3 regions of the Paenibacillus sp. genome follow, and region 1 is predicted to be linked to each of the others. Evidence: riboswitches for the same ligand, from Rfam matches in the RefSeq annotation. Region 1 holds a riboswitch; each other region holds the start of a gene.
The links. A riboswitch is a leader RNA that binds a small molecule or an ion and turns the genes downstream of it on or off. The one in region 1 is predicted to bind cyclic di-GMP.

Region 1 (10,033 bases):
TTTCCCATTCTCGGATATACTGCTCCGGACGATTGTCGTCGCGGAGCGGAAAGTTCGTGAAATAGTTGTCGATCGACACGGGCTCGTCGCGCCATTCCGGCTTGAGCGCCCATTGTAAATGTTTGTCGTCCGGCATTTTGCCGTATGGAATTTCCACCGTGTATGTGGGCGACGGTCCTGGACTCGGCACCTGTTCGTATCCGTCCCGCATCATGTAATCGATGCGAACCGTCACTTTCGTCCCATGCTCCGCTATGCCGCGGATCCTGTGCACCCCGCTGCCGTTCGCGTCAAGGCTCGGCACGACGTGCACGAAGGCCGGCGCCGGAGGCTTCGGGTTATCCACGCTTACCTCGGTGAAGCCGAAATATTCCGGCGCTCCGCTCGGCACAACGCATACGGTATAGCTTCCGTCCAGCAAGGGCTTCCCGTCGACGTTGCCGTTCCATACGAACAACTCCGTCTCGCCGGGGAACCCGGGTGCTTTCGACCCGACGGAACCGCGCGACACCATCGTATGCGTCGGAGGGTATACCATATTGCCCTCTTCGTCCTCGTACGGCTCTCCCCGTTGTTCCGGAGGGATTTCTTCTACTTCGCATGCCTCGATCGACGATGTGTGCGGTTTGACGCCGTAGTTCCACGTAATGTTGGCGTTCCCGCCATAAACGGTAACCAGCTTCGCCGGCGCTACGCCGACCGTCGTTGCCGCCAGCGCTTTGCCGGGCCCCAACCCGGGGAAGATCGGCACGCCGGGAAGTACGAGCGACGCAATGAGCAAAATACTGATCGCTTGGCGCCACATGAGGCGGCCCGTTCGATGCATGGCAAAGAATGTCCTCATTCTTTCACACCCCTTCTACAAGTCGCCCGCCACCCGGAGCAGGCGGTACATGACCGTCGCCGCCTCGGCGCGGGTAGACGACGCATGCGGCAAGAACTTGCCGTCCCTGCCTTGGATCAACCCGAGCGCTGCAGCCGTCGCAGCGGAAGTTCTCGCCCAGTCGCTGATCGCCGACGCGTCGTCGAAAGGCAAATGCGATTCGCGCTCCGATATCGGCCGCTGCCGTTCCAGCGCCCGCACGAGCATCGCCACCATCTGCTCCCGCGTCAAGGCGCTTTCCGGATCAAATGTGCCGTTCGACCCTTGCACGATTCCGGCGCGAGCGGCGGCATTGACCCAAGGAGCCGCCCAGTGCGAGGCGGCGACGTCGGTGAACGACTGGCCCCCGTCCGTCTCCGGCTCAATGCCCATTGCGCCAAGCAGCATTTTCGTAAACTGCGCTCGCGTCAGCGTCGCGTCCGGCGCGAACCGAGTCGCTTCCATACCGTTCACGATTTCTAACGCAGCCAATATTTCGACGGGACGTTCCGCCCAGTGTCCGACCGTATCGGAGAAGGCGACGTCGTAGACGAATGCCGCGTATGTGCCGGACCTCGTGAGCGATGCTCGAATTTCGAATGTTTCGGCATCCGCCGTTCCGCCGATCCGCTTCCACTCTTTGGCCTCCGCTTCCCATCTATAAATCGACATCTTTTCCCGCTCTTCCTCCGACCAGCGCAGCCCGTCGAACTTGAGCGCCAACTCCGCAGGCTTGTCCTTCGGCAGCGTTCGCCCGTCCAAATCGACACGCCACGCGAGGGTCGCCCCGCGTTTCACCCCGAGCTCGGTCTTCGCTTCGTTCGGCGCTTGTATAACGGCATCCATTTCGAAGCGAGCCTCGACCTCCGATTCCAGAGCACCGGCCGGAATAACCAGCCGGGCCGTTCCGTCCTTCGACGTAAGCACAGCCCCCATCGGTCCCGCCCGCACCGGCGACGCCTCCGCCTTCCGTTCCGTTGTCGCGGACAGCGAATCGCGGTCCCTGCTCTCGCCTTCGGTCCTCTCGGCAGGAGCGGGTGCCGACATTTCCAGCGAACGCGCCACCAGCCGCCCATCGGCCGCCTTCATAATCAGACGGTCTCCCGCGAAAGACACCGTATGAATGACATGATCCCCGCGCGCAACTTCATAGGTTTGTTTCGCCGTCAGATCGACGCCCGTTAGTCGGGGCGTTCCGGCATTCCACTCCACCCAAGCCGCATGTCCGTCGCCGAGGTACAGATTCGGGTACTCCACTTCCTTTTTCGACTTTGTCGTCAAGTCGACCGGCGCGGCGCCCGCATCGCTTGGATCCAGGAGGACATACTTGGTGCGGTTGTCGAGATCGCTTTCCTTCCATAGCACCTGCTTTCCGTTATAAGTCAACTCGGCAGGATACAAGTGATATGGAAGATCTACTAAACTCTTCGTTTCCCCGGTTATCAAGTGATGCAAGGCGATATCTCCGTCGCCGGTAATAAAAGCGATATTTCCGTTCACGACCGTAGGCTTGGTACCAAGACCGAGCGGCGTTTCCTTCCTTGCCGATAAATCGTAAGCGTACATCTCGCCCTTCCACGTCTGATACCATGCGACATGATCCCCCGACACGCTGAGGCCGACGTGCGGCGCAATGACCGAAGACAACTTTACTTCCTCTTGCGAATTCATATAATACGCGAGCACATCCCACATCCCCGAACCGGAACCCAGATACTTCTTGTCGATCCATACGACGACGACCTCGCCCGACGAGGTGACCGTCACGCGCGGCAAATCCTTCATGGACGGGTAGTTTGTAACTTGTTTCTCCACCCCGGTGGATAAATTCCGATAGAAAATATTTTGGCGTCCCTTTCCGTCCTCCTCGTACCACACCATGTGCTCGCCCGAGATGTACGTGCCTTCCCCCGCCTTGCTCGCGACCGGCTCGTCCGTAACCGCGAACGAAGTGTCCGCGTACGCGACGAAAGCGGCGCCCCCACACACTGCCGTTAAACACAAGCCAATCGCGAACCTTCGTGCGAACTTCGGCAACAACCTTCTACCCATGTCTTCCTCTCTCCCCTGCCTTGCAAAAATAAAAAGCTCCCGAGGCCATGGTCAGGCGCTCAGGAGCGTAGATAAGCAGAAAGCGGCTACGACATTGTTCCTTGAGCAACCTGGCGATCTTTTCCCTGCTCGGGCAGGGAGGAAGACCCATGGCTTTGCGTCATCGTCTTTCGACGATTTTGCCTTTGTTCCAAAAGAACTACGAAAATTGTAGCTTTCGGCAATAGAATAGTGGAAAACTTTGCCGTAATCAATTAAAAATTTCATAATTTTGGCGATTTTTGCTCCTTCGGTCATGCAACCAATGTCCTCGGGAGCATCGGTGGACGCCATCTGCAAACAAAAAAGCCCCGAAGCCGGAGCGGCTTCAAGGCCCTTCATATCCTTCTTTACTTCTGCGTAACCTCGCTGTGCACCGTCAGCTCGCCGTCCTTCTCGTCGATGAGGACGGTGTCGCCTTTCTTGATCGTGCCGCGGAGCAGCTCCTCCGACAGGCGATCCTCGATGTGCTTTTGGATCGCGCGGCGCAACGGACGCGCGCCGTACGTCGGGTCGTAGCCTTCCTTCGCGAGAAACTTCTTCGCCGAGTCCGTCAGCGAGAAGTCGATCTCCTGCTGCTTCAGGCGCTTCCGCAGCTCTTCGGACATGAGCGAGACGATTTGGGCGATGTGCGTTTCGTCGAGCGGGTGGAACACGATCGCTTCGTCGATCCGGTTCAGGAACTCCGGACGGAAGCTCTTCTTGAGCTCGCCGAGCACCTTCTCGCGCATCGCTTCGTATTGGTTCTTCGTCTGCGCTGCCGCGTCGCCGGCCGTGAAGCCGAGCGTCGCGCCTTTCTTGATCGTATCCGCGCCGACGTTCGACGTCATGATGATCAAGGTGTTGCGGAAGTCGACCGTGCGGCCTTTGGAGTCCGTCAGCCGTCCGTCTTCCAGCACCTGAAGCAGGATGTTGAACACTTCCGGATGCGCCTTCTCGATTTCGTCGAGCAGGACGACGCTGTACGGCTTCCGGCGCACCTTCTCCGTCAGCTGGCCGCCTTCTTCGTAACCGACGTATCCCGGAGGCGCCCCTACGAGACGGGACGTGGAGTGCTTCTCCATGTACTCCGACATGTCGATGCGGATGACGGCGTTCTCGTCGCCGAACATCGCTTCCGCGAGCGCGCGGGCGAGCTCCGTTTTGCCGACGCCCGTCGGGCCGAGGAAGATGAAGGAGCCCATCGGGCGCTTCGGATCCTTAAGGCCTGCGCGGGAGCGGCGGACGGCGCGGGAGATCGACTTGACCGCTTCGTCTTGGCCGATGACGCGGTTATGCAGGATCTCTTCCATTTTCAGCAGGCGTTCGGTTTCTTCTTCGGCGAGCTTGACGACCGGAATGCCGGTCCAGCTCGCGACGACCTGGGCGATATCGTCCGGCGTCACTTCGGAGTCCGTGCGGCCTTGCTTCTCTTTCCACTCGTTCTTCGTTTCCTCGAGCTCGTCGCGCAGCTTCTGCTCCGTGTCGCGGAGCGCGGCCGCCTTCTCGAACTCTTGGCTCTGCACCGCGGCGTCCTTCTCCTTGCGGATGTCTTCGAGACGCGATTCGAGCTGCTTCAAATTCGGCGGAACCGTGTACGTGCGCAGGCGCACCTTCGAGCCCGCCTCGTCGATCAGGTCGATCGCCTTGTCCGGCAAGAACCGGTCGCTGATATAGCGATCGGACAAGCGCACCGCTTGCTCGAGCGCCTCGTCCGTAATTTTCACGCGGTGATGCGCTTCGTACCGGTCGCGCAGGCCGCGGAGGATCAGGATCGCTTCGTCCACCGTCGGCTCGTCGACCGTGATCGGCTGGAAGCGGCGCTCGAGCGCGGCGTCCTTCTCGATGTACTTGCGGTACTCGTCGAGCGTCGTCGCGCCGATGCACTGCAGCTCGCCGCGCGCCAGCGCCGGCTTCAGGATGTTCGACGCGTCGATCGCGCCTTCCGCGCCGCCCGCGCCGATGAGCGTGTGCAGCTCGTCGATGAACAGGATGATGTTGCCCGCTTGGCGGATCTCATCCATGATTTTCTTCAGGCGATCTTCGAATTCGCCGCGGTATTTCGTGCCCGCCACGACGGAGCCCATATCGAGCGTCATGACGCGCTTGTCGCGCAGCGTCTCCGGAATTTCGTTCGCCACGATGCGCTGGGCGAGACCTTCCGCGACGGCCGTCTTGCCGACGCCCGGCTCGCCGATGAGCACCGGATTGTTTTTCGTCCGGCGGCTGAGCACCTGGATGACGCGCTCGATTTCTTTCGCGCGGCCGATGACCGGGTCGAGGTTGCCTTCCTTCGCGACCGCCGTCAAATCGCGCGCCAGGGAATCGAGCGTCGGCGTGTTGACGTTCGCCGGCGTGCCGCTGTGGCTGCCGGACGACGCTTCGCTGCTGCCGAGCAGCTGCAGCACCTGCTGGCGCGCCTTGTTCAGGCTGACGCCGAGGTTGTTCAGCACGCGCGCCGCCACGCCCTCGCCCTCGCGGATGAGACCGAGCAGAATATGTTCCGTGCCGACGTACGTATGCCCCAGCTTGCGCGCTTCGTCCATCGACAGTTCAATAACCTTCTTCGCGCGAGGCGTATATGCGATATTGGTAGGCTGCTCCTGGCCGCGGCCGATGAGCGCCTCCACTTCGTCCTGAATTTTCTCGAGACCGAGGCCGAGACCGATCAGCGCCTTGGCGGCGATGCCGTCTCCTTCGCGAATGAGCCCGAGCAGGATGTGCTCCGTCCCGATATTGTTATGGCCTAACCGTACCGCTTCTTCTTGCGCCAGCGCGAGCACCTTCTGCGCACGTTCCGTAAAACGTCCAAACATCATAAATATACACCTCCAAGAAGGATGAAAATCCAAGGGATGGTTTCGATCAGGATCGATGCGCAAGCCGCTCCCGGAACAGCCGCGCGCGGTGCAAGTCCCTCTCTTCGGGACTGAGCGCCCGCCCGTAATGCTGCTGCAAGTACCCGGGCTGCGTCATGACGAGCAGCTCGTTCATCACGTTCGGCTTGAGCCCCTCGATGATGCCGAGGTCGACCCCGAGGCGTACGTCGGATAACCGCTGCGCCGCCTCCTTCGAATCGATAACTTCAGCATAACACAAAATGCCAAAAGAGCGACGGATTCGATCCGTTAATTTCACGCGCGATTCGTTCATGAGCTTCTGGCGGGACGCCTTCTCGTGCTCGATGATTTGCCGCGCGACGCCGTGCAGATTGTCGATGATTTCCTCTTCGGTCTGCCCGAGCGTAATTTGGTTGGAGATTTGAAAAATATTCCCCATGACCTCGCTGCCTTCCCCGTACAGCCCCCGAACCGCGAGACCGACCTGCTGGATCGCCTGCAAAATGCGGTTCATCTGCTGCGTCATGACGAGCGCGGGGAGATGCATCATGACCGAGGCGCGAATGCCGGTGCCGACGTTCGTCGGGCAGCTCGTCAAGTAGCCGTATTTCTCGTCGTACGCGTAGTCGACCGTCGCTTCGAAAATATCGTCGATCTTCTCGGCGACCTCCCAAGCTTCTTTCAGTTGAAAGCCCGGGTACAGCACTTGGATGCGCAAATGGTCTTCCTCGTTCACCATGATGCTGATCGCTTCGTTGTCGCTCAGGATGACGGCGCCGTTGCGCGCCTCGTTCGCGAGGTTCGGCGAGATGAGATGCTTCTCGACGAGCACCCGCTTCTCGAGCTCGTTCATCCCGGTGAGCGTCAGCAGATCAAAGCTCCCGACGTTGTTCAGCCGCTCCCCGGTCAGCACCTGCGACACCCGGTTCAGCACCTCGGCCGACTGCTGGTTCGTCGCCAGCATCGGGAACGGTTCGTTGCTGACGTTCCGAGCGATGCGAATGCGGCTGGAGATTACGATATCCGAATCGGGTCCGTCCGCCTGCATCCAACCGCTCAACGCGTGTTCCGTATATCTGCTCATGCCGTGGCTCCTTCCCGCTAGTTGGCCGCCTGCTTCTCGAGCTCGCGGATTTGATCGCGCAGCTTCGCGGCCGCTTCGAACTCCTCCTGCTCCACCTTCTGCGCCAGCTCCCGCTTCAGCTGATCGATCTGCCGGCGCAGCTGCACCTGCTTGCCGACCCGCTTCGGCACTTTGCCGACGTGCACCGTATTGCCGTGCACTCGCTTGAGCAGCGGCGTCAAGCGGTCCTGGAAATGCTTATAGCACTCCCCGCAGCCGAAGCGGCCGATTTTGCCGAACTGCGCGTACGTCATGCCGCAGAAATCGCATCGCGGCTGCGCCGCCTTCTGGGCCGCGCCGGCTTTGCCGCTCGGGTCCAGCTCCATGAGGCCGGAGAGCAGGTTATGGATCGAAAATCCGCCCGCCGTGCCGGGGATGAGTTCGCCTTTTTCCCGCGCGCACGTTTCGCAGAAATGAAACTCCGTCTTGTCGCCGTTCACAATTTTCGTAAAATGCAACGTAGCGGGACGCTTCCCGCATTCTTGACAGAGCATTCCGGTCGTCCCCTTTCGTGGTCGAGGGTGGTTACTTCGTGAGAAGGGCCACAAGCATCGCCTTCAGCAGCCGCGCCCGCGCTTCGTCCCGCTGCGGCAGCTTCAGCGCGATCGTATCCCGATGCACCGCCGCCCGCAGCATATTCGCTTCCCGGCACGACACCAGCTTCGCCTCTTCCAGCCGGTAAATTAACCCTTCCGCGGCCTGCTGGTCGATCTGCGCGCCGATCGTTCGGGACACGTGCACGTGAATTTCCTCGTGCACGGGAAGATCGACCTTCTGGATGCGAATATAGCCGCCGCCGCCGCGTTTGCTCTCGACGAGGTAGCCCTTGTCGAGCGTGAAGCGCGTGCTGATGACGTAGTTGATCTGCGAAGGCACGCACTGGAACTGCTCGGCCAGCTCGTTCCGCTGCAGCTCGATGATGCCGTCGGGGCTTTCCTGCAGCAGCTGCTTCAAATATTGTTCGATCATGTCGGACGTATTCCGCATGATGTGGCCTCCATCTTCGAGTGCGCCGAAGTCAACACGGCGCTCTCCCTTGCGTTGACTTTGACTTTCTTTGACTTTAATTACATTATAGCCAATATTTTTACGATTGCAAGTGCCTCGAAGCTGCCGGCGCGTCAGGAGTAAATTTGCCCCTAGTTGAACCCCGCCTTCGGTTTTGACAAAAAAAGCTCTATCCAACAGTATGTACAAAAAAGCCCTCTATAACATTGTTTGGAGATCCTAAATCGAAAATATTTTTCGTTGCGCGAAGGCCGCCGCGCCTGCGAAACGACAAAAAAACTGGTCGAATCCCTGTCTCCCGAAACGAAGACATGGACGACCAGCTTTTCGCAGTCATCAAAATCCGATCAGCGCGCCGCCGTCGACCGGCAGTACGACGCCGTTAACGAATTTCGCGGCGGGCGAAGCAAGGTAAACGCCTGCCCAGCCGATATCCTCCGGCTTGCCGAACGTCCCCATCGGCGTGCGTTTCAAAATTCTCGATGCGCGTTCTTCATCGCCGGCCAGCGCTTTATGCAGCATCGGCGTTTCGATCCAGCCCGGCGCGATGGCGTTTACGCGAATGCCGTGAGGGGAAACCTCGCTCGCCAACGACCGCACCATGCCGAGGTACGCCGATTTGGCCGCCGAATAGGCAATAATGTTCGGCATGCCGATGAAGGACGACATCGATGCCTGAAAAATGATGCTGCCTTTTTTCCGAACTTTCATCCCTGGTACGACTGCCCTTGTTAAAGCGAGCGCGCCCATTACGTGCACCTGAAAAATATTCATGAACTCCTCGTCGGACGTCTCTTCGACCGGCTTCTTCAAATGATTGCCCGCGTTGTTGACGAGCACGCTGATCGGGCCCGTTCGCTCTTCGAGCTCCCGCACGAATTGCGCGCTTCGACTCGTATCGGTAATATCGAACGACTCGTACCGGAAGTTCGGTCCCAGTTCTTCCGCGATCAATTGCACCTCTTGCGCAGGCTTCCTTCCGATTGCGATCACCTCTGCGCCCGCTTCCACGAAGCAAGCGGACATAGCCAAGCCGATCCCTGTAGCGCCGCCCGAAATGAGCGCACGCTCCCCTGCCAATGTAAATGGATTCATCATCGTCCCTCACCTTTCGCACGCGGCATTCGATTGTTGATACTTGTACGGTATGTAATATTCCTTGTGGCCCAGCTGCTCGGACTTCGTAAGCGTTCCGCCGCAAACGTCGACGACCAGTTGCTCCAATTCCAAGGTCAATTCATCCATCGTTTTGTCCCCGGTGAGCGCAGGCCAAGCGCCGAAGTCGATATCTTCCTGCATCATTCGGTGCGTCTGCTGGTTCCCGGTGATTTTGATGACCGGCGCCACCGCGCTGCCTACGACCGTCCCTCGACCGGTCACCATGAACAACAAATGCGCACCGGTCGACGCCAGCGCGGTCAAGCCTTCGTTATCGTTCGGATTCGTGTACCCATATTGCATCCAGTGCGGATCCGGCGTACTGTCGAGCAGCCACAGCCCGTTGTGCGGAGGCCTTTGCGACACCTTGATCACGCCTTCGATCGGCCTGCTTCCGCTTTTGATCACGGCCCCCATGCTCTTTTCCTCGATCGTCGTCAAGCCGCCGGCGAAATTGCCTGGCGAGACGGAATATTGCTTGACGCTTCTGCAATAGTCCATCATTTTGTCATAGGCGAAAGCAAGCTGCCGTTTCGCCGCATCGGTCCTTCCCCGCCCGACGAGAACGTCCCGCAGCCCGATCGCCTCGACGATTTCTTCGAAAATCGCGCTGCCGCCATCGTCTACAAGACGGTCGAAAAATCGTCCCACCACCACATTGCCTGCAAGCCCCGACGTAAAGTCCGAACCGCCGCATTCCGCGCCGATGATCAGATCCGAAACATCCATCGGAACTTCGACGGTATCCTGCTTCAGCCGTTCCGCCAGGTCCTCCACATGTTTAATGCCTGCTTCGATCGACGAGCGGGTGCCGCCGGTTTGCTGGATAAGAATCGAACATGCCGGCTTGCCCGCTTCCTCCGCTTTCTCCGCAAGCAGCTTCGCTTGGATGTACTCGCAGCCCAGCCCGATGGTCAGAACCGCCCCCACATTCGGATGCCGGATCATGGCGAGCAGCATGCGAACCGCATA
Region 2 (10,033 bases), on a different contig from region 1:
TGCGGCTTTATACATATTCGCCAAACGCCGGAAAACTCCTTTAACACTGTATGTCTTTTTGACTGGTAAAATGCAGCAGCGGATTGTGGAACTCCGCGACCCGGCCGCCTTTGACGTACACGCGCGGCACCCGGTGGGACACCATGCACGTGATTTCGTAATTGATCGTGCCGAGCTTGCTCGCGAGCTCCTCGACCGCGATCGATTCCCCGCCCTGCGCGCCGAACAGGACGACCTCGTCCCCGACCGCCGCTTCGCCGTCGTCGACGCGGACCATGCATTGATCCATGCATATGTTGCCGACCACCGGAGCCCGCCTGCCGCGGATGAGCGCTTCCGCCTTCCCGCTCAGCAGCCTGGAATACCCGTCCGCGTAGCCGATCGGCAGCGTCGCGATCGTTTCGCCGTCGCGCTGCGTCACGTAGCGCGCGCCATACGAAATGCCGCATCCCTGCGGCAGCGTCTTCACCATGACGATTCCCGTCTTGAGCGACATGACCGGCTTCAGCCGCACCCGGGCGCGGTTCACCTCTTCCGACGGGTACAATCCGTACATGCCGACGCCGAGCCGCAGCATATTGCACGTATACTCGGGCGTATCGATGCCCGTGGCGCTGTTGCCCGCATGCACGTAGCGGAACTCGACCCCCCTCGCGCGGAACGTATCCAACAGCCGCGCGAATTTGCGATACTGACCCTGGATATGCGACTTGTCGCATTCGTCCGCGCAGGCGTAATGCGTAAACAGCCCTTCGACCTCGACGCCCGGCGTGTCGAGCGCTTTCCCGAGGAAGCGGATCGCCTCGCCTTCGTCCGTTATGCCGATGCGCCCCATGCCCGTATCGACCTTCACGTGGATTTTGAGCGGGGACACCGCCGGATCGTCCGTCCGGGCCGCCTCCAGCACCTCGTCGTCGAACACGGTCAACGTGATGCCGTGCGAGCGCGCCACGTCGACGCCGGCCGCCGGCGTGTAGCCGAGGACGAGAATCGGCGCTTCGATGCCGAAGTGCCGAAGCTCCAGCGCCTCGTCCAGGAACGCGACCGCCAAATATTCGACGCCGAACCGAATCGCCTCTTCCGCCACCTTGACCGCGCCGTGGCCGTACGCATTCGCCTTCACGACCGCCATCAGCTTGATATCCGGGCCGAGCGCCGCCTGGAACTGCCCCAAGTTATGGTGCAGCGCGTCCAGATCGATCTCGGCCCGCGTCCATCGATACGTATCCACTCAGATGTCACATCCGAACCGTTTTTTCTTAGCGTCTAAGATTTTACCATTGTATTATCTTAGAATCTAAGAGAGGTCGTGTCAACGAATGTCTCCTGCCAAACGTTGGCGCTGCCGCCCTTACTTGCCGACTTGGTCGAACACCGACTGCGCGACCTTCACCATTTCCTCGTATGGCAGATTGCCCGTCGACAGCCGATAGTCGATGCCGCCGTGCGTCCACATCAGCGTCCGCTGCTCGTTCTCCCCGAACAGCACGCCGACCGTCTGCCCAAGGTCGAGCTCGATGACCGTGCCGACGGAGCCGGACGCCATCCGCTCTTCGGCCGCCTTCGACTGTACGAGGGTATAATCGTATTCGCCGACATAACGAATCATGACCGCATCCCGCTCGCCGAGCTTGATTTCCTTCGCCGTGCGCTCCTCCACGCCTTCCGGCACGTACCCCGGATAAATGATGCCGACGTCCGCGGATTCGACCGTCTGCGCCGGCTCGCCCTCTTCGGCCATGACCGGCAGCGACTGAATCGAGACGCTCGTCATGTTCCGGTTCATGTCGAACCAATTGTCTTCGAAGTCTCTATCGAATTCGAACGAGTTGAACGTGACCGTCACCATTTCGTTCGCGTCGGCATCGGTTACGACGACGCGCTGCGGCTTGTAATCCTTTTTGCTCAGCCAAATTTTTTGCCGCACGAGCGATGCGTTCTGGTAATTCGCCAACACATCGAACACGTACGCGTTCTCTTCCGCCGCGAATTGCCGCTCGTCGTCGTTGATGATCGACTGGGCCAACGTTTCGAACAAATACGCCTGCCCTTGATTGTTCGGCCAATCGCTTTTAAAGCGGAAGCTCTTATTCAAATGCGGCGTCAACACGAACACGCCCTCGTCGTTGCGAAGCACGATTTGCGTAATGTCGTTCGTTTCGTTCGTCAGGGCGATCCGGTAATAGTCCGGCTTTTGGAAACTGACGACGACGCCGTACGTTTGCGGCTCCTGCCCGGTATTGAGCACCATCGTGCCCTCCGCATGGTAACTCTCCAGCTTGCCCGACAACTTCTCGATGTCGCTGACGACACCCGCTGCATCCTTCGTGCCGCCGCCGCACGCCGAGAGCAGCATCGCGACCGCCAGCGCGAGCGCTACGGCGACGAACCACCTGTTCCGCTTCATGAGGTGCACCCCTCCGATCGATTTCTTGATTCCCGATAACATGTCTATGAGAGGGGTTGGCCAAATATGCAGACTAGCATGACAAGCGGCGCGCCCGGCCCGAGGCGGCAACAAGCCCCGTTCGCGGGGGCGAAACGGGGCTTGGTTACATCTTGAACCGCAGCATCATGATATGCGTATTTAATCGGGAGCGGAGGCGTAAGCTGCGTTCCAGCACTCCCTTGCTCGTCACGGCGTCTTGGCTCCGTTCCGAAGGCGGGTCGCTCGGCGGCGCCTGCGCGGCGGCTGCCGCCGCCGAGGGTGTACCGTCCCAACGCGAAGCGGCGCGTTCCAATTCGGCGGCTTGCAGCGAATGCACCGCCAAAGACGTTAACATGACGACGCGGAAAAGGATTCCCCACATGCTTCAGACCCTCCTGCCTTCCCTATTTTCAAAGTGAAAAACACAAAAGCTCACTGACAGCTGGCGCTGCAAGTGAGCCGGTACGTGCTTCGTCCGTTAAAAAACGTGGCTCCAATTGCGGCAGCTGGCTGGCATGCTCCGAAGAACGATAGCCCCTATAGCTTTGCGTCCCCGACTTTCGGCGGGTTTGCCCTGAAACTACAATCGGTATATGAAATTAGGAATCCTTCGGTTCCGAACCCGGTTACGCGCCTTCCACTTCTCGTTCTCCCGTGCCGCCCCAACCGCCGCCGATGTCGAACTTCGGCAGCAGACTTGCCATGTTGTAATTCGACTCGAACGTAATGCTGAGGCGCAGCTTCCCCTGGCGAACGGCGAACTCGAACTGAATTTCCCCGTGCGTCCAGCCGACCTTGTGCGTCAGCGCTTGGATGGCCATGCGGCGGAAATCGTTGCGCTGCGTCTCGGTAAGCCCGGTAGTCCCCTGGAACGGCCTCGTCTTGCTCGTCTCGAACGGATCGTGACGGATGCCGAACTTCCCGATCACGTTATTCCGGATCTGAACGAATACGATGCCGGAAGACAGACTGGCCAGCTCCTCGTTCAGCTTCCCGAACACCATGTTCAGCTGCTTCGTCAAGCCCTCGGACATCTCCATATATAATCAACCCCCTTCCTGTCAAGCGTTATTTACGCGCGTCAACTCTAGTGGGTCGTGTGTCCTATTATAGTAGAATCCCCAAATAATGACAACGGGATTTTTGCATAATCCGAAAAGTTTCTGCAAGTTGCGACATTATCCGCTTGTCGGACCGCCCCGCCCCCGAGCTCCAACGGCAAAAACGCCCCGTCAACGAACGGGGCGTTATAGATCTTTAGCAGGAACCTTGGGTCCTAGGAACTTATTTCGCCGGCTTCTCCGTAATGATCACGCTCTGCGTTTCCGCGTCGAACTGCACGTCTGCACCGAACGCCTCACTCAGGAAACGGAGCGGAATGACCGTCCGGCCGCTGACCGATTCCGCCGCGACGTCGAGCTTAACCGCCGCGCCGTTCACGTACGCCGTATCGCTGCCGAGCGTCAACTGCACCGTCGTGCCGCCGCGCACGACCGTCACCGTCCGCGTCGCCGCGTCGAACGACACGTCCGCCTGCAGCGCCGCCGCGATCGCGCGGAACGGCACCAGCGTGCGCCCGTTCTTCGCGAACGGCTGCACGTCGAACTCCGGCTGCTTGCCGTTGACGAACGCCTTCAGGCTCGTATCGCCCGCCTTGCCGAGCAGCTTCGCCAGCTTTTTCACCAGCTTCGCATCGGTCGGATCCAGGACAGCCGCTTCCTGCTGCGCCTCGATCGCCGCTTGCAGCTCGCCCTTCGCCTCCAGTGCGAGCGCCTCTTGCGCCGCCGCCAGCGCCGCCTCGCGGTCGATCAGGATGTCCGCGAGGATCGCCGCCGCCGGGCTGCCCTCTTTCTTATGCGAAGCCGCGTTTTCGACGCCGTGCGTCTGCCCGCCGCCATGATTCGCATTCGCGCTGCCGCCGCCGTATACGTCCGCCGTGACGCTCGCGGAACCGCCGGCTTCGCTCTTCGTCTTCGCGTCCGCCTTCGTCTGCGCGCTCGCTTCCGTTTGCGCCGACGCTTCCGCGCTCTTGCCTTTCCCTTTGCCCGGCTCCGCACCCGCGATCGCCGCGCCGATGCTCATGCTCGCCACCAACGCCGCCAGGGCCGTCATCGCCGCTCTCCGATTCCATGCTGTCTTGTTCATTTCATACTCCTCCTTGGATTTCGACTTTTTCGCTTGCCGCAGCAGCCTATTTGTTCACCGGTTTGTTATATCGTTCGCAGGGGATGTCCGGCTTGTGGGGGTCGTTTCTTGTCGGCTACAATAAGCGTACCAATCTTCGAGGAGAGAACACGCAGCATGCTATCGTATCTTACCGTTATCGGCAACGTCTTTATCGATATCAAAGGCTTCGCGCACCGCGCCTACGACCCGTACGGCAAAAACATCGGCGACGTGCGTTTCGTCCACGGCGGCGTCGGCCGCAACGTCGCCGACAACTTGGCTGCGCTGGGCGCGCCGACGCGGCTCGTCGCCTCCGTCGACGAGAGCGCCCTCGGCGCCGAGGTCGTCCGCCGGCTGGCCGATGCCGGCGTCGACACGGCCTATCTCGCCGTCGCGGAGCGAGGCATGGGCATGTGGCTCGCGGTCATGGACGAAGCCGGTAACGTACGGGGCGGCATCTCGCAGCAGCCCCGGTTTGACGCGCTGCAGCGCACGCTCGAGCAGCGCGGGGAGGAGCTGATGCGGGACACGGATCGCATCGTGCTGTCCGTCGATCTGACGGAGCCGATCGCCCGCCGCAGCATCGAATTGGCCCGCCGGCATCGGAAGCCGATCTACGGCCTGCCCGGCCACTTCCAAATCGTCATGGAGCATCAGGATTTGCTTGGAGAGCTGGATTGTTTTATTTGCAATCATGTCGAGGCCGGGCGGCTGACCGGGGACGATTGGGAGGGCCTGTCGAACGAACGCCGTCTGGAGGCGCTGGAGGCGTTCATGGAGGCGCGCGGCGTCCGCGCGATGGTCGTCACCCTCGGGGCCGAGGGCGCCGTCTATTGCGACCGCGAGGCGCTTCTGCGCGGCTTCCAGCCGACGTTCCCGGCGACGCTCCGGGACGCCAGCGGCGCCGGAGACGCCTTCTCCGCAGGCACGGTGTGGGGGCTTTCGCGAGGTATGCCCCTCGACCAAGCCGTCGTCAGCGGCACCAAAGTCGCCGGCTGGGTCATCGAGTCCGAACAGAACGTCTGCCCGGACGCCGCCGATCGGATGCGGCAGGATCCTTTTTTCCGCAAATGGATATAGCGCCAGACCGCCTCGGCCTGACGCTTACCTCCCTTTGATCGCGATCAATGACACGCCCGCCACAATCAGCAGACAGCCAGCGATCTTCCAAACGGTGATCGTTTCTTTAAACAAATAATGCGCCCCGACGACGCCGAAGACGTACGCGACGCTTTGTATCGGGTACGCAACGCTGAGGGGTACGCGGGACAAAATAAACAGCCACAGAATCGTTGCTACGCCGTACAAAATCAGGCCCGCCATCACCATCGGCGTGAAGAGCAGATGCAGCGAATCCGCCAGAGAATGGATCTTGCGGCTTTCGACGCCGAGCTTCCAGCAAAACTGGCCTGCGATCAGCAACACCGCATTCGCCAACACCAGCAGCAAATTATGGATCGACATCGTTTTTTCCCCTCGTTCGCTCGAGCTGCTTTCTCAATTCTTCGACCTCGCGCAGCAAGAACGCGTTGTCTTGGATCAATCGTCGAATCGACTCTTGATGGTTGCTGAGCACGGTCATGATATATATAGAGATGGAAAACATCAAAATAAAAGCCAACAGGAAAAATAAACTCGGCATATACTGGATGCCAACTGTCTCCGCAAAGCGGTTCAACAGCGGAATCAACGGCACGAGCAGCAACGAAATGAATGACAGCACAAGCCAAAAGAAGGCGTACTTATCCTTGAGTTTATGCTTCCCGGTAAAGTAAATAACGATCAACGTAAACCCGAAGCTCACCACCAAGGAAATCACTTGGACGCTGCTCATAACCCCTCCTAGAACGCCTTGCGGATAATCGAGAATATGGTGACCTTGATCATGTAATAAATGGCCCTGCGCAAATTGATCGACGACGTGCCTCCCTGGCGCTCGTTCATTTCCACGCTGATCTCGCGAATGTCGAAGCCTTTCTTAAAGAGCAGCACGAGCACCTCCACCTCCGGGTAATCCACGGGGTAATACGCCGCGAACTCTTCGATCACCTTCCGGTTCACCAACCGGTATCCGGAGGTCGGATCCGTAATCCGCTTCCCCGTCAGCAGGAAAATCAGCCGGTAAAAGAAATAAATCCCGAACCGCCGGCTTTTCTCTCCCCTGTACCCCGTCTTCTTCACGAATCTCGAGCCGATCACCATATCGCACTTCCGCTCAACCATTTCGCGGTACAAGGCCAGCAGATCGCGCGGATTGTGCTGCCCATCCGCATCAAGTTGAATCGCATAATCGTACCCATGCTTCAGCGCATACCGATACCCGGTCTGCACCGCGCCCCCGATGCCTAGATTGGTAGAAAGATTTATAAAATTAAAATTATACTCCCTTAACCTCTCCAGCGTACGATCCGTCGATCCGTCGTTAACAACGATATAATCGACAAAATCTATCTGCTCGAGGAGCTTCACAGTATTCACGATCGTCGCTTCTTCGTTGTAGACGGGAACAATCACCAATATTTTTTCCAAAGGGCGTACTCCTTCGCTCCAACATCGGAAAAACCGCACCAAACGCAAGGCCTGCCGATCCGCGGACACCTCCATCGTACCATACCCTTCGGCTCATTTCGACGGTTAACTTTTCGCCCAATCACCCATTAGCCCTACTAAAGATATACTTGAAAACCGCTCCGAATCACAGCCCATTTTTCCCATCCGAGCAAAAAAAAAAGACCGAGCTGCTGCGCTCGGCGTCTCATCTACCGATTCATTAGAACAGCCATGACCAAACCAGCCACAAAATAACCGCCCACATGCATACACCGAACAAGATCCCATAGAAGATGCCGCGCCACACCGATAATCCCGTCTCGTCCAAATACCGTTGCTTGTCTTTCATGGCCGTCCCTCCCGAAAGTAGTATATGCTTTCAGTATGGGAAAATGGATAGACGGATAAACCTGCTGCATCAGAATAAGTATCTTGCCCAGTAAGTTAGCAATTTCGCCCACTCTGTCAGTACGACCTGCTGCTTCTCGCCGTCTTTCCACCATTCGTTGAAGTCGCTGCGGTCGTCGGGCGTTCCGCAAACATTAACATGGATGCCGCTCCCTTCGAACAGCTTATTAAAGATAAACTCGGACCGCTTCGCGTGCCAATCGGACGTTACCACGATGGCGGACGTCATCCCGTGCCGTTCCATCAGTTCTCTCGTAAACAACGCATTCTCATAAGTGCTGCGGGACCGATTCTCCTGGATGATGTCCTCCTCCGGCACGCCCTCCAGCACCGCCAAATCGTACATCTCCTTGATCGCCGTCGTCCGCCAAGACATCTTCGTCCCGTCGGACAGCATCACCTTCGGCGCGACCCCCTGCTTGTACAACTCCGCACCCTTCCGCGTACGCTCGCCGTCCATCTCGCCGCCGAGGACGATGATGACGTCGGAGCGAGCGGGATCTGAGCAGTTGATCTTTAGAACGTTTCCTGCCGATTTGAGTATTGGCGCATAAGATGTGTATAGACAAATCAAAAGAAGCGGGATAACAAGGAGGAAACGATAATGCCAACTAGACTTAACTAATATGATAATCAACACCTTCGTTACTGCAAAATATTTCATTGGAACACTACTAAAATAAAAAGGCGCCGATTCGAGTATAATTCGAGTTCGACGCATCAAGTTGGTTAAAAGCAACACAACCATAACAGCCATAGGATTCCTGCCCACATCCAAGTGCCCAGCAACAGTCCAAAAAAAATCCCCTGCCAAACTTTCCGGTCGGCATCGGGAATGTCACTATTTTTCATAAGTAATCACCCCATACTAATATATGCGAGTAGTATGGGGAAATTACGTAGTAAACTCAGTAACTATACTTTCTTAACCAATTTTTTCTCCAATACTTCCTGCAAGTAATTTACAACCTCTGTGCCCAAATCTTCTCGTCCTAATGCGAAATCAATCGTGGCTTTTACGAAACCAAATTTATCACCTACATCGTAACGTTCACCTTCGAACCGGTAAGCCAGCACCTGCCGTGTCTTCGCCAATACGTTTAGCGCATCCGTAAGTTGAATCTCATCGCCAGCTCCGGGTTCTAACCGCTCCAGAATATCGAATATATCAGGCGTTAAGATATAACGTCCCATTATTGCTATATTAGATGGCGCCTCTTCTTTTTTAGGTTTCTCTACCAGAGAGTTTACCTTATAGAGATCAGTACTGTAACGTTGATCAGGCGCAATGATGCCATACTTCGACGCCTCCGATGACGCAACCTCTTTCACGCCTAACACGGTACCCTCGTATTCTTCGTAAACATCTGCTAATTGTTTTAAACATGGTGTATCGGAAACCACAATATCGTCACCAAGCAATACCGCAAATGGTTCATTGCCGATAAATTTCCTTGCGCACCATATCGCATGCCCCAAACCTTTAGGCTCTTTTTGGCGAATGTAATGGATATTAACCATTTCCGTGATTGCCCGAAGTTCGTTAACGACTTTTGTATTTCCTTTTTTCAGAAGAGCCAACTCCAATTCAACGGAATAATCGAAGTGGTCTTCAATTGCGCGCTTTCCTCTACCGGTAACAATTATGATATCCTGAATTCCGGAACGGAGTGCCTCTTCAACAATGTACTGAATAGTCGGTTTATCTACCAACGGAAGCATTTCTTTCGGCTGCGCCTTTGTCGCCGGCAAAAACCTTGTGCCCAACCCAGCCGCTGGAATAATAGCTTTTGTTACCCTCAAAGCACTCCCCCGCTTATTTAATAATAAGTGCATCTTCCCAAGAATACGTGAGTCTGTGGACATCTTCCTCGGAAATCGTCCCGTACTGTATTTCTATGAATTCAAGCGTTGTCTCTGCCCGTATCGAATGCTTGCACTTATTTGGAATTTTGACGACGTCGCCCGGAAGAACCTTTCTCGCTTTACCGTCAATAACGACCTCACCTTTGCCAGAGATAATTGTCCACGTTTCGGTACGATGGTTATGGAATTGGTAGCTTAGATTTTTTCCCTCGTGTAATGTCACTCTTCTTGTTAAAATCTCTTTTGATTCTTTCTGCGTATAATCCAATATCCTGTAATATCCCCACCGTCTCTCCATATGCATAGGGAGGTTGTCGTAAGTTGAAACGATATCTTTTATAAAAGGACTATGGTTTTTATCGCAGACAAGGATTCCGTCCGGGCTTGCGGCAATAACTGCATTGGAGGTTCCCAAGACGGTAATCGGGATATCTAATTCATTTATCACGTGTGTATTCTCGGAGGTATTGTCTAAAAATGCATTCCCGATCACCAAGCTGTCCATCTCTTCCGTGAGAGTGTTCCAAGTACCCAAGTCTTTCCAGTACCCATCGTAACTAACCATTACAATACTATTTTCTTTCTCCACGACTTCATAATCAAAGCTGATTTTGG
Region 3 (10,033 bases), on a different contig from region 1:
GTGGAGAACGGCAACGACCTGCAGGAGATCAACCGCGCGATTGCGGCGTCGAAGACGAGCGACGCGCCGACCTTGATCGAAGTGAAGACGGTCATCGGCTACGGCTCCCCGAACAAGCAGGGCAAAGGCGGCCACGCGGGTCCGCACGGCTCCCCGCTCGGCGGCGACGAGGCGAAGCTGACGAAGGAGTTCTACGAGTGGCCGCACGAGGAGTTCCACGTGCCGGAGCAGGTCGCGGCGCATTTCGCCGAGCTGAAGGCGAAGGGTGATGCGGCGGAAGCGGCATGGCGCGAGCTGTTCGCGAAATATCGCGACGCGCATCCGGAGCTTGCGGCGCAGTTCGAAGCGGCGTTCGCGGGCGAGAACCCGGCGGGCTGGGATGCGGCGATTCCGACGTTCGGAACTAGCGAGAAGCCGATGGCGACGCGCGCCGCATCCGGCAAAGTGCTGAACGCGATCTCGCCGAACCTGCCGACGCTGATCGGCGGCTCCGCGGATCTCGAATCGTCGACGAACACGCATCTGAACGACACGGGCAAGTTCCAGCCGGGCAGCTTCGCGGAGCGCAATGTCTACTTCGGCGTGCGCGAATTCGCGATGGGCGCCGCGATGAACGGCATGGCGCTGCACGGCGGCGTGAAGGCGTTCGGCGGCACGTTCTTCGTGTTCTCCGACTACCTGCGTCCGGCGATCCGCCTCGCCGCGATCCAGAAGCTGCCGGTCGTGTACGTGTTCACGCACGACTCGATCGCGGTCGGCGAAGACGGCCCGACGCACGAGCCGGTCGAACAGCTCGCCGCGATGCGCTCGATGATCGACATCACGGTCATCCGCCCGGCCGACGCGAACGAAACGGCCGAAGCGTGGCGCTTCGCGCTGTCGCAGAAGGACCGCCCGACGGCGCTCATTCTGACGCGCCAAAACTTGCCGGTGCTCGACGGCACGGCGGAAGGCGCGCGCGAGGGCATCGCCCGCGGGGCGTACGTCGTCGCGGACGCGCCGGCCGGCACGAAACCGGCCGCGCAAATCATCGCGACCGGCTCCGAGGTGCAGCTCGCCGTCGAAGCGCAGAAGGCGCTCGCCGCCGAAGGCGTGCACGTGCGCGTCATCTCGATGCCGAGCACGGACCGCTTCGACGCGCAGCCGAAGGAGTACCGCGATTCGGTGCTGCTGCCGGACGTGAAGGCGCGCCTCGTCGTCGAGATGGCGTCGCCGTTCGGCTGGCATAAGTACGCCGGCGACGAAGGCGACATCCTCGGCATCACGACGTACGGCGCCTCCGCGCCGGGTCCGAAGGTGATCGAGGAGTACGGCTTCACGGTGGCGAACGTCGTCTCCAAAGTGAAGGCGCTCTTGAAATAACGGCTCGCAACGAAAGGCGCAGCGTCCGAATCGGATGCTGCGCCTTTCGTCCGTTCGCGGATCGGGAACAAATTCCTCCCACGGATCGAAGTTCTTGCGCTATAATGATTGCAGACTTATCGGCGAGGGAGGACAAGCATGACGCACACATCAACAGGAATCGCTGGTTTAGATAGCATTTTGCAAGGGGGCATTCCGACGGGCAGCGCCGTCGTGTTGGAGGGGGCTCCGGGCACGGGCAAAACGACGCTCGGCGTGCAATTTTTGTACGCCGGGGCGACCGCGCATAACGAACCCGGCATTTACGTCACGTTCGAGGAGCTGCCGGATCAAATTTACGCAGAAATGAAAAACGGGTACGGCTGGGACCTTCGCGCATTAGAAAAAGAAAACAAACTGCGCGTCGTCTGCCTTTCTCCGGAAACGTTCCTGCATCAGCTGACGGAGCCGAACGGCATCATCGAGCAAATGATCCGCCAAATCGGCAGCAAGCGGATGGTAATCGACAGCATCAGTCTGTTTAAACTGTCGGATGCGAGCGAGAAGGATCAGCGAAAGAGCGTGTACTTAGTCCGGAACGTCCTCCGCAAATTCGCGCAGACGTCTCTGCTGCTGCAGGAGCGCAACGGCGAGCAGTCCGGCGAAATTCCGTTCGAAAATTACGTAGCGGACGGAGTCATTCGGCTGGCGATGAAGGAGCATCTGCAAAAGTACCGAAAGCGGACGATCGAAGTGCTGAAAATGAGAGGCACGCGCATCGTCGAGGGCGAGCATCAGTATAAGTTCGTAGATCACGGCATACACGTCGTGCCCGCGCTTTCCATGGTCGAGGACAAGCTGCTCCCGACGCAGTTTACGCCGACGGGCATCGCGAGGTTGGATAAGATCCTGCAAGGCGGCGTCCCGGAAGGCTCGACGTTCCTGCTCGATACGAACAGCAAAGCGAATCACAAATATTTCATCGCGAGCATTTTCGCAGAGCAAATCAAGGCGGGCAAAAACGTCATCTCTTTGAACTCCAGCTTAACCAGCGTAACCGATACGGTAAACTTCTTGTCGTTGTTCGATGTTTCGATCGACGAGCTGCTGAAAAACAACAAGTTTTTCGTCATCGAGCACTACAAACGTTCCTACCCGTCGCAGTACAAGGACGCCGTTCTTGACGTCAGCGATTTGAATAACGACGAATATAAGCAGTATTTACGCCAGAATTTGCTGCCGGTCATTACGGAGAGCATGGGCAAAGGCGAACGGTGGTACGCGTACTACGATTTAAATACGATATTCTCGCAGCGCGGCGCTCAGTTCGTCACTCGATTTTTCGCCGAGGAAGTGGCGCGCGCCAAAGCGTTGGGCATCACGGTGCTCGCGCTCTGCAATTTCGCGGAGATGGAACCGGAGGTTTCTTCGTATTTGGAACGTTCCAGCTCGGGCGTCATCCGCACGTGGGTGGACGGCAACTATCAGTTTATGCAGGTTACGAAATCGCCGAACGGAGTCGTGTCCGAGCCGCTGATCGTCGAGAGCTCCGAGCGATTGCCTTACGTGAATTTGGTGTAAGGGGATGATGACGATGAAAGAAAACGATTTGTTGACGCTGCGCATCGAGTGCACGCTGTTCTTTCAAGGGAATCCCTATGCGCTGGAAACCGAGGAGGGCTTGGCGCTTCGCACGGGGAGGAAGGTCGAGCATCTGAAGCCGGTGCTGAACGACCTGGTGAATTCCTCCATTCTGGAAAGGTTGGGCGAGGGAGACCAGGCGATTTATCGATACGCCGAGCCGTACTTCAACGACGGGATGAGCTTCTAATGTTCAGGGTCGTTCCGGACTTGCTCCACAGCTTCCAGCAGCGGTTGTCGACCACGTTCGCCGCGTCGGTCGTCCTCGCGGACAAGCAGGGGCGCCATCGAACGCCCCCCGTCTATCGGGACGAGCTGTCGAAGCTCGTGTTCGAGGCGACGCTCGGCGGCGCGGAATGGAGTCATGCGCTGCGTCTGTCCGACCGGCGCCCGGCGCTGATCGACGGTCCCGTGCCGGGGCTGCGGTACGCCGCCGTCGCCGTGCCGGCTCCGAACCAAGACGTGTATGCGATTCTTTGCGGCGTCATCGCGGACGAGCCGTCGCTCTCGGCCGCCCGCGCGTATGTGTCGGGGGAAGGCGCCGAAGACGCGGAGCGCTGGCTGTCGGCGCTGGACGGCGCCGAGGTTTGGACGCGGGAGAAGGCGGACGAGCTGCTGCAAGGAATGAGTTGGCTCGAGCAGACGTTCGCGCGGCTGACGGAGGCCGGCGAATCTGTAATAACGTACAAACATTTGGGCGAACTGCTTGCGAACGCTGCGGTCACTAATGAGCTGCATGAGGGCGATGCGGTCGAGGGACTCGTCCGTCTGTTCGACGCCGTCGATTTCGCGGGACTGGCCGTGCCGGAAGGCGATGTGTACCGCATCGTGGAATACAGCGGTCCCTGCAAGGACCGCTGGCTGCGCGCCGTCTTCGTGAACGGAGAAGGCTTCCTCGGGCAAGCCAGCATGCTGGAGCAGCCGCGCAGCTGGAAATCTATCGAGGGCGATCCTCGCGTCTCGTACTTCCGAGAGAAAGGGATCGCGCCGAGCTGCCTCGCCGTATATCCGATGATGTCCGACGCCGGGCCGCTCGGCATGCTCTTCTGCGGTTCGACCGCCAAGCAGGAACTCGGAGAACCGCTCGAGCGGTATATCCAGGCGTTGTCGTATTTGCTGGGCAAAAAGATCGAATACGAGAAGCTAAAAAACAAAGAGCAGCACTACGCGACGCAGCTCGCCGCCATCGTGGAGATTTCCAAAATCATGAGTATGGCGGGGGATTTAAAGAAAGCGCTTTATGTCATGGTCGACATCAGCTTGATCTTGCTGGCTCCCGCCATCTATTCCCACTTGATCATTCAACTGCCGGGGGCGGACAAAGCGCAAATCGTCTCGCGCGGCATGAGACCGGAAGAGGTGCATCGGTACAGCAAAAGCGCGATGGAGCGTTATTTCCCGTCGGACGGACGAACCGCCTTGGAGGAGATTCGCATCCAAACGGAAGTCGGCGGAGAATGTCTGCTCGTGTGCCCGATCGTCGTGCAGTCGGAGCTCTACGGCATTCTTAGCGTAAAGCTGCCGAGCGTCGAAAGGTACGAGCCGATCAAGGACATTTTCTCCACATTCGTGTTTTTGTTCGGCATTACGCTCGAGCGTATCGTCAGCGCCGAGCGGAAAGAAGGCATTCGCGGCCAAGCGCGGATGCTTCACGAAGCGACGAAGGTCTGGAGTCCGGAGGCGTACGAGAAAGCCGAACGAACGAAGGAGCTCGCTGCGGACTTCGCCGACGAGATGCGTCTGTCGCCGGCGGAGAAGGAAGATCTGAGCGTCGCTTGCATTCTAAGCGTGTATCCGGAGGATTTCCTGCGCGATCAGCTGCGGAACGACCCGTTGCTCGGCATCGTCTGCCGTTCGACCGATGCGGCCGGCGAAGCCCGAGGCCGTTCGACGGCGGGACAAATTTTGGCGCTCGTCATCGCGTACGTCGAAAGCGGCGAGCGGATCGAAGACGTCGCTCCGGTCGAGGCGGAGGAGGAATTGAAACGCCGGTTCGCCGCCTTCTTGACGCGCCGGCTGACGGTCGACTTCGAGCTGCCCGCGATCTCGCGCAAGGACGCCGCCCTGGAACCAATCGGATTCGAAGCGTTGAAGCAGACCGTCAAGCTGTCGGCGCGGGAGTTGGACGTGCTGGAGCTAATGGTCAAGGGGCACAGCAACCGCGAAATCGGGGAAGCGCTTTATATTAGCGAGCATACCGTGAAGAACCATATTACGAACATCTTCCATAAGCTCGAAGTGAGCGACCGCGCGCAAGCGATCGCCAAAATTTATCAGCTTGGGTACCAAAAGTAGGAATTCCAGCAGCCGTCAGGACCGTTATCGGGCCTGGCGGCTGTTTGCGTAGGAAACCGTTCCTGCCTTGGACCGGACGAGGGAAATGAGAACATCAGGCGATAGGCGCGCGCGTTGCCTTCGTGCACAATGGCTAATAGAATCCCAAGTTCGGAAGGAAGAATGATCATGGCCACGATTTCCTTGCTCGCCCCGTCGTACGTGTACCGCGACGCCGTCGAATTTATGAAGCGCGACGTCTGTTCGTTTTTCATGAAAAAGCTGTCGACCCACCATCTCCCTACGTTTCAGCATTCCGTTCGCGTCGCGCTGTACAGCTTGTCCCTCGCCGAAGCGTTCGGTCTTGCAGGACGGGAGAGGGACGCGTTTTTTCGCTCGGTGCTGCTGCACGATATTGGGAAGCTGGACGTGGATGCCGCCGTCTTAAACAAACGAGGCGCGCTCGACGCGGGGGAATGGGCGGCGATTCGCGAGCACTGCCATGGCGGGGTCGAGCTGCTGAGGAGCTTAATCGAGGAAGGATATGTGCTTTCGCAAATCATTTTGTTTCATCATGAAAATTTGGACGGCAGCGGATATCCGTACGCCAAGACCGACAAGGAATTGGATTTATATGTCCGAATCGTACGGATCGTGGACAGCTACGACGCTATGGTCGGGCATAGAGGGTACAATGTGCCGAAGTCGAGCGAGGCAGCGTTGGAAGAACTGTACCGATGGAGCGGCGTCTGCTACGACGAGAACGTCGTCCAAGCGTTCCACCGCTTCGTGGCGTTCGGGAACGGAGTCGATCGATGACGGAGGGCGACGTTCGGAACCTGCTCGTCCGATTGAAGGAAGCGTACGAAACATGCGGCAAGCTGTCGCATCCGGCCGTCGTGGCGATTAGTCAACAGTTGGACGAAGTCGTCGTCGACTACTATCGAAGTCGAAACGGGCGAACGCAACGAGAAGAGGATCGTCTAGGAAGCAAGGAGAATGGCCGTGAACGCATCGACGAACACGCTTCAAGATTGCGAGCGATTTTTTGAGCTGAACCCATATGCTTACGTCACGGCGGAGCACCTTGTGCTGGTGTTGGGGGTAGGGCACGACGAGCTGTCCACGGCGCTTCGCCGGCTTGCCGAAGCGGGCAGGCTCCGCCGGATCGGCATAGGAACCGAGTCTCTATATTGCAGGAATGTCGAGTAGGAAGCCAACCTAGGAACTAGGAAATAAGTGCCTGTCTCGGGAATAGGAACGTTGGGTGATACCAACTTTCATCCAAATCATGCATAGTTATTTGTGTAGAGAATATAAAAAACGAAAGAAATATGTAAAATTTTGAAGAATATTGACGAAATTTGTATATTAATTTAAGATAAAAGCCTTAGAGGCTTCTTACTGGGAAGATCCGTCAAGCAAAATTACACAAATTCGAATTTCGATCTTTTTCGATAATGGCTAACCCGACTGAAAAGCGGGGACGCAAAGCCACGGGCCTAAAGCGATTGCTATGGCAGCCGGGTTGCCGAAGAAAGGAAGCGGAAATCCGCCCTTTTTCGGGGCGGATTTTTTACTTTCACAGATAAGGGTGGGGGAGTATGGTATATGAAATTGCGCTGATCGCCGTCGCACTCGCTTTTCTGCGCGGGGGATCGCTGCGGCGACTGCAGCGGACGGAGTTCCGCCACCCGTTGCCGATCATCGCCTGCTTTTTGGTCCAAACGGCCGCCATGCTGCTCTACGACCGCATTCCTTTCGTGCATGACACGTTTCCGATCTGGATCTCGCTTTCCTATCTCGTTCTCGCATATTGCTGCTGGCAAAACCGGCATCTGCCCGGCTTCCTCGCATTCGGTGCGGGGCTGCTGCTGAACTTTGCCGTCATTGCTTTGAACGACGGCAGAATGCCGGTATCCCTCGCGGCGCTGGAATGGGCGGGGCTGGATGAATATATCGCTCCCTTGCAGGAAGGCGTCACGAAGCACCAGCCTCTGACGCAAGCTTCCTACTTGCCGCTCCTGTCGGACGTTATTCCTCTGAAGCCGCCATACGCGTTAAGCAGCCGCATTGTCAGCGTAGGCGATCTTCTCATGACTCTCGGGATTTCCCGATTTTTATATAGACGAATGGTTGAGTCATCGTAAGGTTCAATTCGTTTACCGGTTTAGGGCGTAGGATATGCAAGGAAGGGAGGTGACGCCTCCATGAAAAAGAACTGGTTGTTCTGGTTGACGACGGCTGCTTTGGTGCTTTCCGCTGTTGCGGGTTTCCCTTGGGTTAAGTAATCATTCCTAAAAATAACTTATTCTGTATAATACCTGCGCCCTAATTTTTATGTAAAGGTAGTGAACGCGTCATGCCAAAACTGTTGCAAGTGTACATATATACGGTTTTTGCACTCGGCATGACTGGGTTAGTACTAATTATTCCCGGTATCGAACAACGGCATTTGCTAGAGATTGCCGCGCTGGCGGCGTTGGCCGGGTTGCTTGAAATTTATATGGTAGAGTTGCCGAACGGTACTGTTTTCGGGGGCGGCAGCATCATCACCTTCGGCGTGCTTTTCAGCTACGGCGTGCCGGAAGCGTTAGCGGTTGAAGTAATAACCGCCTTGGTAATCTCCATATTGGTCCATAAAGTGGAGTTGAAACATGTATTGTTCAACGTCGGACAATATACCATTTCGCTCGCTGCTGCCAGTCTTGTGTTAGTAAGATTGGAAGGTGTAGAAGGGGAGTTCGGTTGGCATGAAATACCGGTTGGTCTGGCGGTCATTTCAACTTACTTTGTCGTTAGCTTAGGGTTGCTCTTCATAATCCTTGCAACGTTGAAGAAGAAAAATTATTTCGCCGTTTGGCGCGATTCCTTTAAAGACATTTTAATTAGCTACACCGTAACGATCATCTTTAGTTTCCGACTTGCTATGATCTATGATCAATCGAACCAAACTCAATTTTGGGTCGAAACTATATTTTTATTCGTTTTCTTCTTTGCGCTCCGCCACGCTTTCGGTATGTTCATCCGTCTGCGCAAGACGTACCTGCGCTCGCTGGAATCGCTTATGCACCTGAACGAAGACAAGCTTTCCACCGGAGCGGGGCATGCGACACGGACGGGCAGGCTGGCTCGGCAAATCGCCGAGAGGTTGAAGCTGCCGCAAGAAGAAGTTGACGCGATTCATTACGCGGCCCTGCTGCATGACATCGGCAAAGGGCAGATCAACAGTAAAATCTTCCAGAAGAAAGGCCCAATGACGCTGGAGGAGGAAAAGGAATACCGCAAGCACCCGGAGTTCGGAGCGGAGATGATCAAAGACATTTCCGGTCTGGCTAAAGCGGCCGAATATATCCGTTACCATCACGAACGATGGGACGGCGGCGGGTTCCCCGAAGGCAAAAAAAACGAAGACATCCCGCTCGGCGCCCGCATTATCGCGGCTGCGAACGAGTATGACCATATTGTGTACGGGAAAAAAGGCGGGGATCCGGCAGTCCTTTACCAAGCACTGTCCTCAAACGTTCTAGATCCGAAGTTGGTCGACATCGTGAGAACGATCGCGGATTTCTTGCCTGCGCCGGAGTCGGAATACTTGGAATCGGCAATTCAGGAGAAGCGGCTGCTCGAGAATGTCATGATGACGCAGGCGAGAACAAAGTTTTACGAATCCGCGTTGCTGGAAAAGTTCGGAGCCGCCGTGATCGCGACATACGACGGCACATACCGCGACGGGCAGGGAACGATCGCCTCGATGCCTTGCCAGTCGCAAGTCGATCTCCTCGTCCGGCGCGCGTCGGAGCAGCAAATCAGAATCAGGGAATACGTCGAAGATCCCGTTTCGGGCAAGGTGTACGACATTTACTGCGTTCCGGCGGGCGAGCAGGTTCACCTGATGGTGTTCGACGTCAGCAACATATTGGAATACGAAAAAGTCCAGGAGGAACGCATAAAAAAACTTTATCAAGACGTCATTTTCTCGGTAACGCATGGCAAACTGCTGCTTGCGGAGGAAGCCGAGCTGGAATCGTACTACGGGGTCAAGCTGCTCGGAGAAGCGCCAATCCGGAGCAAATCGGATATCGCGAAGTGCCGCGCCCTGGTGCAATCGATCTTGGACGAGCTCCCTTACGAGGTTCCGCAGAAGACAAAGTACGACATTTTGCTCAGCACCTCCGAGACGGCTACCAACGTGCTGAAGCATGCGACCGAGGGACAGCTGTCCGTATACATTGACAAGCATATGCTGCGAATCATCGTCAAGGACGGCGGAAGCGGCATAGATTTGTCGGAGCTGCCCAAGACGACGCTGATGGCCGGATATTCGACGAAGCTGTCTATGGGTCACGGATTCAGCTTGCTGCTGAAGTTGAACGACCGGATCGTTCTAAATACGGGGCCGAAAGGAACGACGGTCGTTCTAGAAATCGGGCTTTCCGCGGTAACTAGGAAGGGCGAAGCGACAGAGGCGAACTCGCCTCTGCAGGGGAGGCTGGTGCTCTGATGAACAAGAACGCCGTGTTCCGGCAATTGATCGCGAAAATCGGGTTTTCGTTGCTCGTTTGCGGCATTACTACGATTACTTTGGCTAATTTTCTAGTCAATTCCGAATTGCAAAGATACCAGTTGAAAGAAATCTCGCAGACGGCCAAGATGGTCAGCATCGGCGTGGACTCTTCAACCCGATCCGCAGAAGCGATCGAGCACGAATTCAGCCAGCGGCTCAAATTCGCCGGCCGGGAAATCGCTAAGGCGCTGGAGGGCCGTTCGATCGAAA

Region 2: it holds a riboswitch for cyclic di-GMP, as region 1 does, so the genes downstream of both, VE009_RS14960 (hypothetical protein) here and VE009_RS21580 (S-layer homology domain-containing protein) in region 1, are expected to answer to the same signal.
Region 3: it holds a riboswitch for cyclic di-GMP, as region 1 does, so the genes downstream of both, VE009_RS25985 (DUF5317 domain-containing protein) here and VE009_RS21580 (S-layer homology domain-containing protein) in region 1, are expected to answer to the same signal.

Annotation. Positions count from the first base shown of each region.
Region 1 is NZ_DASQNA010000039.1:228,146-238,178, reverse strand. Features, by position in the region: gene VE009_RS21585 (DUF6531 domain-containing protein) at 1-844, opposite strand, end outside; gene VE009_RS21580 (S-layer homology domain-containing protein) at 860-2,914, opposite strand; cyclic di-GMP riboswitch class I at 3,016-3,108, opposite strand; gene VE009_RS21575 (ATP-dependent Clp protease ATP-binding subunit) at 3,304-5,751, opposite strand; gene VE009_RS21570 (protein arginine kinase) at 5,798-6,856, opposite strand; gene VE009_RS21565 (UvrB/UvrC motif-containing protein) at 6,874-7,389, opposite strand; gene VE009_RS21560 (CtsR family transcriptional regulator) at 7,421-7,882, opposite strand; gene VE009_RS21555 (SDR family NAD(P)-dependent oxidoreductase) at 8,240-9,001, opposite strand; gene VE009_RS21550 (UxaA family hydrolase) at 9,008-10,033, opposite strand, start outside.
Region 2 is NZ_DASQNA010000027.1:126,605-136,637, reverse strand. Features, by position in the region: gene alr (alanine racemase) at 41-1,231, opposite strand; gene VE009_RS14965 (outer membrane lipoprotein-sorting protein) at 1,352-2,407, opposite strand; gene VE009_RS14960 (hypothetical protein) at 2,553-2,810, opposite strand; cyclic di-GMP riboswitch class I at 2,927-3,012, opposite strand; gene VE009_RS14955 (O-methyltransferase) at 3,055-3,468, opposite strand; gene VE009_RS14950 (copper amine oxidase N-terminal domain-containing protein) at 3,713-4,573, opposite strand; gene VE009_RS14945 (carbohydrate kinase family protein) at 4,730-5,674, shown strand; gene VE009_RS14940 (EamA family transporter) at 5,699-6,058, opposite strand; gene VE009_RS14935 (DUF2304 domain-containing protein) at 6,045-6,428, opposite strand; gene VE009_RS14930 (glycosyltransferase family 2 protein) at 6,437-7,123, opposite strand; gene VE009_RS14925 (hypothetical protein) at 7,365-7,493, opposite strand; gene VE009_RS14920 (YdcF family protein) at 7,563-8,216, opposite strand; gene galU (UTP--glucose-1-phosphate uridylyltransferase GalU) at 8,468-9,355, opposite strand; gene VE009_RS14910 (sugar phosphate nucleotidyltransferase) at 9,369-10,033, opposite strand, start outside.
Region 3 is NZ_DASQNA010000050.1:48,227-58,259, reverse strand. Features, by position in the region: gene tkt (transketolase) at 1-1,362, shown strand, start outside; gene VE009_RS26010 (ATPase domain-containing protein) at 1,501-2,922, shown strand; gene VE009_RS26005 (hypothetical protein) at 2,936-3,172, shown strand; gene VE009_RS26000 (LuxR C-terminal-related transcriptional regulator) at 3,172-5,277, shown strand; gene VE009_RS25995 (HD-GYP domain-containing protein) at 5,446-6,075, shown strand; gene VE009_RS27315 (aspartyl-phosphate phosphatase Spo0E family protein) at 5,994-6,308, shown strand; gene VE009_RS25990 (hypothetical protein) at 6,262-6,468, shown strand; cyclic di-GMP riboswitch class I at 6,709-6,792, shown strand; gene VE009_RS25985 (DUF5317 domain-containing protein) at 6,861-7,406, shown strand; gene VE009_RS25980 (HD domain-containing phosphohydrolase) at 7,619-9,760, shown strand; gene VE009_RS25975 (HAMP domain-containing protein) at 9,760-10,033, shown strand, end outside.